One region of the Clostridium sp. 'deep sea' genome, then DNA from elsewhere that is predicted to be linked to it. Evidence: a T-box and tRNA genes for the amino acid it is inferred to sense, from the RefSeq annotation. Region 1 holds a T-box; the other holds one or more tRNA genes.

Region 1 (5,314 bases):
AAAGGTGTAATTCAGGTTACAGATATCAGACATGATGCCACAGCCTTAGATAAAGAAATGGCTAATTATCTACAACATTTAAATATTCCGTGGCTTTTAGTAATAACTAAAGCAGATAAAATTGGTAAAACAAAGCAAAAACAACAAGCTCTGAAAATTGCTAGAGAATTAGGAATGAAAGACCCTAACAGAATGTTTGTTATTTCAAGTGAAAAAAAATTTGGTGGAGATTCATTGATAAATGAGTTGGCAAATTTGATTTAATAGGGTACAATAGAAATACTGTATACAATAAACTATATATCAAAGAGGCGGGAAGTGAAGTAATGGATAAAAGATTAAAAATAACCGATACCACTTTGCGAGATGGCCATCAGTCATTATGGGCTACAAGAATGAAAACTGAGGATATGTTACCTATTCTCGAAAAGATGGATTCAGTTGGCTTTTACTCAATGGAAGTTTGGGGCGGCGCAACATTTGACTCTTGTTTAAGGTATTTAAATGAAGATCCATGGGATCGCCTTGATGAAATTCGCAAACGTGTTAAAAATACTAAGTTACAGATGTTGTTAAGAGGTCAAAATATCTTAGGATATAAACATTATCCTGATGATATTTTACAGAAATTTGTTGAAAAAACTGTTGAACATGGCATAGATATTTTACGTATTTTTGATGCTTTAAATGATGTACGTAATATGCAAAAAGCTATCGAATTTACTAAAAAAGCTGGCGGTATTGCTGAGGGTACAGTTGTATATACAATAAGCCCAGTACATGATATAAAACACTACATTAAAACAGCCAAAGAATTAGTTCAAATTGGTTGCGATCAAATTTGTCTTAAGGATATGGCAGGTATTTTAAAGCCATATTTAGCTCGTGATTTAATCAAACAAATGAAAAAGGAACTCAACGTACCTATTCATCTTCATACTCATATGACAAGTGGTATGGGTAATATGATGTACATGCAAGCAATTGAATCTGGTGTAGATATTATAGACCTAGCATTTGCTCCTCTAGCTATGGGAACATCACAGCCTGCTACTGGACCTATGGTTGCTACTCTACAGGGTACACCTTATGATACAGGTTTAGATTCAGAGTTATTGTCTGAAATAGCTGAGTATTTCGAAGGCATTAAAAAGAAATACCCCGAGTCTAAATTAGTGGACAAGTCTGTAGATATTAATGTATTAAAGTATCAGGTACCTGGTGGAATGTTATCTAACTTTAGAAAACAGTTAGAGGGTCAATTAGACAAAATACCTGCTGTATTAGCAGAGGTTCCACGTGTTCGTAAAGACTTAGGTTATCCACCATTGGTTACACCATCAAGTCAAATGGTAGGTGCGCAATCAGTTATGAATGTTTTAGCTGGTGAGAGATATAAAATGGTTACTAATGAGGTTAAAAATTATCTCAAAGGTTACTATGGAAGACCACCAGGAACAATTGACGAAGAATTTCGTAGAAGCATAATTGGTGATGCTGAGGTTATTACCTGTAGACCTGCTGAAACACTAAAGCCTGGTTATGAAGATGCTAAAAAAGCCATTGCTGAATATATGGAGAAAGACGAAGACGTATTGTCTTACGCTGCTTTCCCACAGGTTGCAGAAAAATATTTAAAACTCCGCCAAACAAAAAAGTATAAAGTAGACTATGAGACTTTAAATGAACATGAAGAAGCCGGAGATAAAGGCGTTCACCCAATTTAAACTAATATAACATATTAAATATAAAAATATATTAGGAAAAAATTATATTACGAGTTATAATAACTAATAGTATATGTTACTTCTTAGTATTAAAAAAAAGTAGAAGCGAACATTTTATGTGTTCGCTTCATTTTGTTAACAGAGTTAACAAAATGATAGCCTGTTGATAGTGTTTGTTATTAAGGTGTGCAACATACACAGGTAATAAAAGAAAGGGCATTTTATCAACAGTATATCTAGAGCATATTACATGTTCATTATATATTTAGTAAACAGGAGGATATTGTATGGTTAAGGGCATTGTGCTTTCAGTATTAGCAGTGGCGGTTGTTATCTTTTTCATTACAAAATTTGTTAAGAAATTTAAACTAACAAAAAAATACATAACAACTTTGTTTCAAAAGGTCTTTCCTAAAATAGCTTTTAATGATGAAAGTATTATTATAGAAAGCTTTGAACCTCAACAAATGAAGACTGAAAATTACATCAATGATAAATATTATTACCAAATCAATGCTAAAGATAACAGTGGTAAACAGTACCTTTTTGAGGGATGTATATATGATCCATCTGCTGACTACGCTGAAGAGCAATTCGAAGCAGAGCAAAAAAAATCTCGCCCAAAAGATGAGTCAATGAACTCAACTGGTGCTGGATTAGCTACATCTACTCATTCAGCTGGGATAGAAATGGCGCAAGGAATGCTTAGAGATCAAGCAAAACTTGAAAAAGAGGGAAGAGTAATTGAGGTTAGAACCAAAAAGTTTGCTATAGATGTTGAAATAACTAAAAAGATTAATGAATACAGTAATATTGTACCTAAAATATATTTTTTTGATGAAAAGAAAAATTTTGTATTAACTGAATTTTGTGGTTTAACATTGCTCAAAGATGTGTTGGTAAACATAGAGGATACTCAAAAATTAGATTTAATAAAAACAATTACAATTCAATTAGCCCATGCCCATAATGCATTTAAAAATGTTTCATTATTGGTACCATCACGTAGAGCAATGCAAGCAGAAGATTTTCGTAAAATGTTACATTCTGGTTTAAAACAGCTTGTTAAGGCTAAGCTATTATCAGAGGCTCAAATAAATGACTTATTAAACGAATACTATAGTACAGCAGTTTGGTTAGGAGACAACTTTGAACGTAATATTAGATTTAAATCATTAACTCCTTATGAAATGTTTGTAAATGACAATAATCCAGTAATTAGAAATTGGAGCGACTATGATACTAGCTCAGATATGACTAATTTAATAGATTTACTAAAAGACCCCATAGTTGATTTATCTATAGAGCAAGAAGAAGAGTTTGTGAAACTATATAGACAAACCCGTTTTGGTGATAAAAACTATGAGCAAATAATAAAGCAGTATCACTTAAATAGTTGTCATATCTTAACCGTTCAACTATGTTATATGATTTTATATATAAAAAGTAAACTGCAATCAAATGTAGATACAGATGTATTAGTAAACTGGGATCAAGAACATTTTGATAGACTATTTAGCAATGCACTAAATACTTGGTCTTTATATGAAGAGAGTAGAGATTATGCAGCTAAACTAAAAGAAGTATTTGATAGTATTGCTTAGCTTGCTTAAAATTATATGCAGTAGCCTTAAACAATGAGCTAAAGATAATTAAGTCAAGAAAGTGAAGTTGAGATTTAAGCTTTAAATACATTGACATTAACGCAAATTTTATGATATATTACAAAAAAATCATAACCTAAGATTGGGAAGAGTAATTAGAATAAGCAAGTAGAGATAATGGGTCCTAGGCTGAAAACCTGTTTTTGAAAGATCTAATGAACGTAGCCCATGAGGTGTTGTTGCGAACTTAAGTAGTAACAACCGGTAATTCCGTTATAATTATAAAGTGTTGCTAGATAGCAAAATTAAGGTGGTACCGCGGAGCTCTTTCGTCCTTTATTAAAGATGAAAGGGTTTTTTTTATTGTAGTGGATTAAGCAGTTGACAGAGCAATGGACGTAGTAGATGTAGCTATTGTAGTGGAGGGCTTCATGTCCTCCAATAGGGAGTTGAGTTACAAGCAACCGTAACTTTAAACCCAATCGCTATAACCATTGTTAAAACAAGGTTAGAACCATTGCTAAATCTATGTATAAACAATCGTAATAGGAGGATTATTATGTCACAACAAATACCAAAGAATTATAATCATACAGACACCGAAAAAAAATGGTATAAATTATGGGAAGAAAAGGGCTATTTTAAACCAGTAAAAAGAGACCCTTCTAAGGGTAAGTTTTCAATAATGATGCCTCCCCCTAATGTAACAGGTCAATTGCATATAGGTCATGCTTTAGACATGACTTTACAAGATATATTAGTTCGTTATAAACGCCAACAAGGTTACGAAGCATGTTGGATTCCTGGTACAGATCATGCGGGAATTGCCACCCAACGTAAGGTACGAGATGCCCTACGTAAAGAGGGAATAGACATGCAGGACCTAGGTAGGGAGAAGTTTATAGAGAGAGTATGGCAATGGAAAGATAAATACGGTAGTACAATTACAAATCAATTACGTGCTTTAGGTAGCTCTTGTGATTGGGATCGAGAATCCTTTACTATGGATGAAAGGTGCTCTAAGGCCGTTAAAGAAGCCTTTGTAAGCCTTTATGAAAAGGGTTTAATATATAAAGGTAGTTATATAATTAACTGGTGTCCAGAGTGTGGTACAACACTTTCCGACATAGAAGTAGAACACCACGAGAGTGCTGGTAAACTATATCATGTAGCTTACCCTTTAGCTGAGGGTGAGGGAGAGATTATTATAGCGACTACCAGACCCGAAACAATACTAGGTGATGTTGCGGTAGCAGTGCATCCGGATGATGAGCGTTACAAACATTTAGTTGGCAAACATTGTATTCTACCAATTGCCAACCGTAAAATACCAATTGTTGCTGACTACTATGTAGAAAAAGAGTTTGGTTCTGGTGCTGTTAAAATAACACCTGCACATGACCCAAATGACTTTGCTATTGGGCAACGACATAACTTACCAGAAATAAATATAATGAATGAAGACGCTACCATCAATGAAAATGGAGCTCCTTACACTGGTATGAGCCGATACGATTGTCGTAAAGCGTTAATTAGAGACTTAGAGGGAATTGGTTTACTACGAAACATAGAAGACCACCAACATAACGTTGGCCACTGTACCCGCTGTGAAACTACAGTTGAGCCACTAATTAAAAATCAGTGGTTTGTAAAAATGAAACCTTTAGCTGAAAGAGCCATTGAGGCTGCCCGTAAAAAAGACGTAAAATTTGTACCTGATAGATTTGAAAAAATATATTTACAGTGGTTAGAAAAAATTAGAGACTGGTGTATTAGTCGTCAATTATGGTGGGGACATCAAATTCCTGCATGGTATTGTACCTGTGGTGAAATAATAGTAAGCAAAGAGACTCCAAGCACTTGCCCTAAATGTGGTGGTAAAAACCTAATACAAGATGAAGATGTGTTAGACACATGGTTTAGTTCAGCATTATGGCCATTCTCTACCCAAGGCTGGCCTGACCTAAAGCCAGAACAACTAGA
Region 2 (5,314 bases), 920 kb from region 1:
TGGTGTAAGAGTAGAGGTGCCTGCCGAGGTGTTTAGCCATATTACAGATATAGTTTATGAATCTAAGTTTATATTTTACAGCCGCCAGTTTGATGATCGCATAAGAACATTTTGCATGAATCCTTACGGAGCAGTGGTTGTAGAGAACAATGACGGGCTTATGATAGTAAATGGTCATAGCTATCAAGAAAAACGCACTGCAAACACAAATTTCGCCCTTTTAGTAAGCAAAACTTTTACAGAGCCATTTAAAGAACCTTTAACCTATGGTAAATACGTGGCTAAGTTAGCAAATATGCTAGGCGGTGGCGTAATAGTACAAAGACTAGGTGACTTACAAGATGGCAGAAGAAGTACCAAGGCCCGTATAAAGCGGGGTTTAGTTCAGCCAACCCTAAGCGATGCCACCCCAGGTGACTTAAGCCTAGTATTGCCACATCGCCATGTAGTAAGTTTACTAGAGATGTTAGAGGCTTTAGATAAGGTTGCTCCAGGTGTAAACTCAAGGCATACCCTACTCTATGGTGTAGAGGTTAAATTCTACTCTAATAGAATACAGCTCGATAGCGAACTAAGAACTCAAATTAAAGGCATGTGGGCAGCGGGTGATGGCGCAGGCATAACCAGAGGTCTTGCTCAAGCCTCAGCGGCTGGTATAGTAGCAGCGAGATCAGTGTTAAAGTAAAACTTAACTTAAAACTAAAATAGTTAATTAAAGGGCAGATATTATACTCTGTCCTTTTGTAATACCTTTAACACACTTTAAGATAAAGTACAGCATTAAAATAGCAATTTAAAACAGTAATATAAGTGTTAAGAATAGCCCCCTAAACACGCCCAATTATTTCTTTTTATAAAATTTTAATTTAACCCTTGACAATTTGCTATTTAGTCACTAAAATAACAAGTGCACTTTTGAAAAACAGCATAAATTGCAACACAAATTTAGAAATAATAAAAAAAATATTTCAAAAAAAATGTTGACAAATTTAACTGCATGCTGTATCATTAGTTCTCGCGTGGGTCATTAGCTCAGTCGGTAGAGCATCCGCCTTTTAAGCGGGGTGTCGTTGGTTCGAATCCAACATGACCCACCATTTTTATTATTAAAGCCTATAAAGGCCCCATAGTGAAGCGGTTAACACAACAGCCTTTCACGCTGTAGACACGGGTTCGAATCCCGTTGGGGTCACCATGGGGGCGAATAGCTCAGTTGGGAGAGCACCTGCCTTACAAGCAGGGGGTCACAGGTTCGAGCCCTGTTTCGCCCACCAAAAATGTGGAGTCGTGGTCTAGATGGTTTAGGATGCCGGCCTGTCACGCCGGAGGTCGCGGGTTCGAGTCCCGTCGGCTCCGCCAAATAAAAAATCAGCAACCTGAGGGTTGTTTTTTTGTGTTTAAATAAACTTAATAATGGGGGGTAACACCCTTGTAGTGAACGACCTCAGTGTCGTTCAAGTTAAACAGCAAACGTATTCATAAAATAAGTTATTAAGTTACCTTATATACTAAAATTATGGCGAACAATTACGCGAAGCTCACCACGCGAATAAAATGAGCACACTACGTGGTTTGTAAACAAACCACACTGCACACGAAGAGCCAGGCTCAAGTACACAACAAAGGAACGCCTTTAGCGTTCCTCTCTATTTTTAAACCTTCTGCCTTGTCTTCTCTGTCTTCTACGTGGTAAATCCGAGTTAATATCTTCACTTCCACAGCTGGGGCAGTTGTTTCTATTGCTTTCTTGCCAATTATCATGACAATGATTACACCTTTTGCGTTGGGGTTCATGGGTGTAGTTGCCACCACTAATTTTAATTGGTAAGCCAAAACAAATTGCCTCTGCCACTTTTCCTCGTGCTTCTTTAATAATACGCTGTAACGTACCACGTGAAACCCGCATAAAGTCAGCACACTCTATTTGATCTAACCCTTCATAGTCTGCAAGCCTTAGAGCCTCAACTTCTTCTAATGAAAGCTCTATATAACTATTATCTTCTTGTATATTTTTAGGAAAAAACTCCTTATTTTCAGGAATATATCCAATACGCCTTGGCTTAGTTGGTCGTGGCATATAATCACCTCATACCTATTTTACCTTATAATAAAAAAAAATCATAGTTGGTGTTCTGCTAATTTTGTTAAAAAATGTAAACTAAAATTGATAATATTATGAAAAAAATAATTATCTTTAGCCTATAAAAAACTTTAATTTACAACACTTTATATTTCAAAAATACAATAACTGTGTTACTATAGGCTTACTATTTAATGTGAGGTGTAAATCATGCAAGGTGATTGGTCTCAATACACTGACGAGCAACGTTATCAAGCAATATTAAATAAATACGAAAATAAAGCTCACTTAGCAGGAAAAACTCATGATTCTATAAAATTTGTAAGGGCTTTACGTAAAAACAAAAAACAAAGTTCACCAAATTACTACCATGTAATACTAGAGGGCTTAAGTGTTTTAGAGGCAGCTCTGCGTTACCAAATAGAGCTTACAAACTTGTTTATTTGCCCTACTGATATATATTCTTCTTATGCCCGTAACACCCTAGAGCAGGCAGCAAATAAAGCTTTGAACTCATTTATTGTAACCAAAAAAGTATTTCAATTAATTAGTGCCAAAGATAACTCTAATGGTTTATTGGCAATTGCCAAAATACCTAAAAACCAGTTAACAGATATCCTAAAAAATAAACCTCAAATAGTAGTAGTGCTTGATGGTTTAGAAACCCCAGGTAACATTGGCTCTATTATAAGAACAGCTGACGCCATAAATGCGCAGGCTATTATAATTACAAATCGCAAAGCAAAACTGTATCACCCTATGATGGTTCGTAGTAGTAGAGGGGCTTGCTTTAAATACCCCATAATCGACACAACTGTCGAGCAGGCTAGCGAGTTTTTATTAAGCCATAATTATGAGCTAGTATTAGCAGATACTGATGCTACTGAGTATCACTATGAGCATCAATATAGCCAGCGTGTAGCGCTTATTATGGGTAGTGAAAGGTTTGGCATAGCTAATGATTGGTACAAGCCTCAGCACAGTAAAATTGCTATTCCTATGTATGGAGATTGTGATTCACTTAACGTAAGTGTGGCTACCTCAATACTTCTATATGAAATCCGTTTAAAGCTGAATAAATTAAAGTAAGCAACAGATAAAAATAGTGCAGCTACAACTAGGAGCAGGATTTTGATAAACATTTGTCGAAATTTGTACGCAGTGGTTATAGAGTTGGTATCTCTTCATGAATATCCAGCCAAGGTGGTATTAGCTACCTCCGAAACAACCGAAATAAAAGCATTTTTAGCAAGCGATATAATACACCGTAAAAAAGGTGAGGCAACAGTATATTTACTAGATATAGATTTAAATCAACAAGACACAGGGCTTGATTTAGCCCATAAAATTAGAACAGATGACCCCAATGCTTACATAATATTTGTAACTATAATGCAAAAGCATATGAGAGACGCCTTTAAGTATAAGGCCTTTGATTTTGTCATTAAATCACATACCGAGAGCATGAAAGAAGATTTACACACAGTATTTCAGCGTTTAGTTCATGACTACCAACAATGGAATGAAGATGGACATAGACCTAAAAGACTTAAATTTACGAGTTTAAGTCGCAACATTTCCATAGCAGTGAGTGAATTTATTGGTATAAAAAAAGATGGCAAAACGTATTCCACCTATACTACACAGGGTGTGTTTCGTTATTTTAAAACACTAAAAACCGTAATGGAGCAACTAGAGAATTACCCTAACATCGTAAGATGTCACGAAAGTGCTATAGTCAACCTCGACCATGTTTTAAATATAGATAGAGATAAAAAAATAATATATTGCAGAAATGGATCAGAGTTTCCCGTAGCTAGGAGAAGAATGAATGAGGTGTTGAAGCGATGGCAGTCAGAGTTATAGAAGCATTATTTTCTTGTATACTAGCAATTTTATATTTTAAAATTATAAATGTTATAACAGGGATTGTGATTAAAAAATCTACATATTGGTACTCAGTTTTTCTTCTATGGTTAATTAGTATTGTTATTACTATATCTACTAATCAATTTACTTTATTGAGAATACCATTAATATTTATATCATATTTAATTGTTAGTAATATTATTTTTTATAAAGCGCTATTTTCTATACTGTTTTTTTGTACTCTTGTGCAGTTTATTCCAAGTATTCTAGTAGACAATATCATTTACTATATTGTAACAGGTCTTAACTTATCAGTTAATAAAACAAATGTTATCATATTTAAATTATTATCAAACCTAAGTTTAGTTGGGATAATTTATTTAGCTCTAAGAATAGCACGGTATTTAATTAATAAATATGGTGGAGTTAAGAGAGCAGAAAACTTAACATCGTGGAACAAATATCTTTTTATTACTTATATATTATTAGCTTCAAACATTTATATGATTTCAATGTATCAAATAGATAAAGCTCAAATAGAAAAGTATATATGGTTAATACCATTAACTTTTTTAATAGTTGTTTCATTTTCTGCATATTCTCAGTACTTGGTGAAGGCAAAAGAATACAAAAATAGCCAGTTGCATTATTATTTAAATACAATGTCGAAACTCTCAAATGACATAAAACAGTTTAAACACGATTTTAATAATGTATTAATAAGTTTATATGGCTTAGCCGAAAAAGAAGAGTGGCAGGATTTAAAAGAAAGATTACAAGAACTTCAAGGATCTAAAATTACCCAGTATTCAAGTGAGATTGAGGCAATGGTCAATATTCGTGAGCCAAGCTTAATTAGTTTATTGGCAGCAAAAATGTTTTATGCTAATAACCATAAAATTAGCTTTTTTATTGAGGCTCCACATATTATTAATAAAATGCCTATTAAGGGCACAGATTTTATAAGGATTGTAGGTATATTATTAGATAATGCTATAGAAGCTGCTAAGCAATGTAGCGAGCCAGAGGTTGGGGCAATATTTTTATCATATAATGATTATTTTGAGTTAATAATCACCAATAGCATTAGCAATAATAACCTAGAGGTAGCGGCTATTGATAAAGATGGATATTCAACAAAAGGAATAGGTAGGGGAACTGGGTTAAGTAGTTTGGCTTCAATGTTAGAGAATTACATGCCAGTAGAGTGGAATACAGTAGTTAAAAATAATAAATTTATGCAGTGTATTGGCTTTAAAAGAAAGTAAGTTGGAGCAAGCTCCAACTTAAATATAAGGATGAAAGCAACTTAATTACTATTCTTCAATAATTAGTGATTTAGGAATCTTTGGTTGATCCCAAACC

The links. A T-box is a leader RNA that pairs with one kind of tRNA and senses whether it is charged. The one in region 1 lies ahead of IMX26_RS06105 (valine--tRNA ligase), so its partner is inferred to be a tRNA-Val.
Region 2: it has a tRNA-Val gene. The T-box ahead of IMX26_RS06105 (valine--tRNA ligase) is inferred to sense a tRNA for this amino acid. The anticodon was not compared.

Annotation. Positions count from the first base shown of each region.
Region 1 covers NZ_CP063353.1:1,287,912-1,293,225, reverse strand. Annotated here, with positions in the region: gene yihA (ribosome biogenesis GTP-binding protein YihA/YsxC) at 1-264, shown strand, start outside; gene IMX26_RS06115 (oxaloacetate decarboxylase subunit alpha) at 327-1,727, shown strand; gene IMX26_RS06110 (hypothetical protein) at 2,015-3,331, shown strand; T-box leader at 3,461-3,671, shown strand; gene IMX26_RS06105 (valine--tRNA ligase) at 3,891-5,314, shown strand, end outside.
Region 2 covers NZ_CP063353.1:2,204,266-2,209,579, reverse strand. Annotated here, with positions in the region: gene IMX26_RS10250 (NAD(P)/FAD-dependent oxidoreductase) at 1-685, shown strand, start outside; tRNA gene IMX26_RS10245 (tRNA-Lys) at 1,022-1,097, shown strand; tRNA gene IMX26_RS10240 (tRNA-Glu) at 1,121-1,195, shown strand; tRNA gene IMX26_RS10235 (tRNA-Val) at 1,199-1,274, shown strand; tRNA gene IMX26_RS10230 (tRNA-Asp) at 1,282-1,359, shown strand; gene IMX26_RS10225 (DUF134 domain-containing protein) at 1,634-2,077, opposite strand; gene IMX26_RS10220 (RNA methyltransferase) at 2,291-3,169, shown strand; gene IMX26_RS10215 (LytTR family DNA-binding domain-containing protein) at 3,212-3,946, shown strand; gene IMX26_RS10210 (GHKL domain-containing protein) at 3,928-5,217, shown strand; gene IMX26_RS10205 (hypothetical protein) at 5,266-5,314, opposite strand, start outside.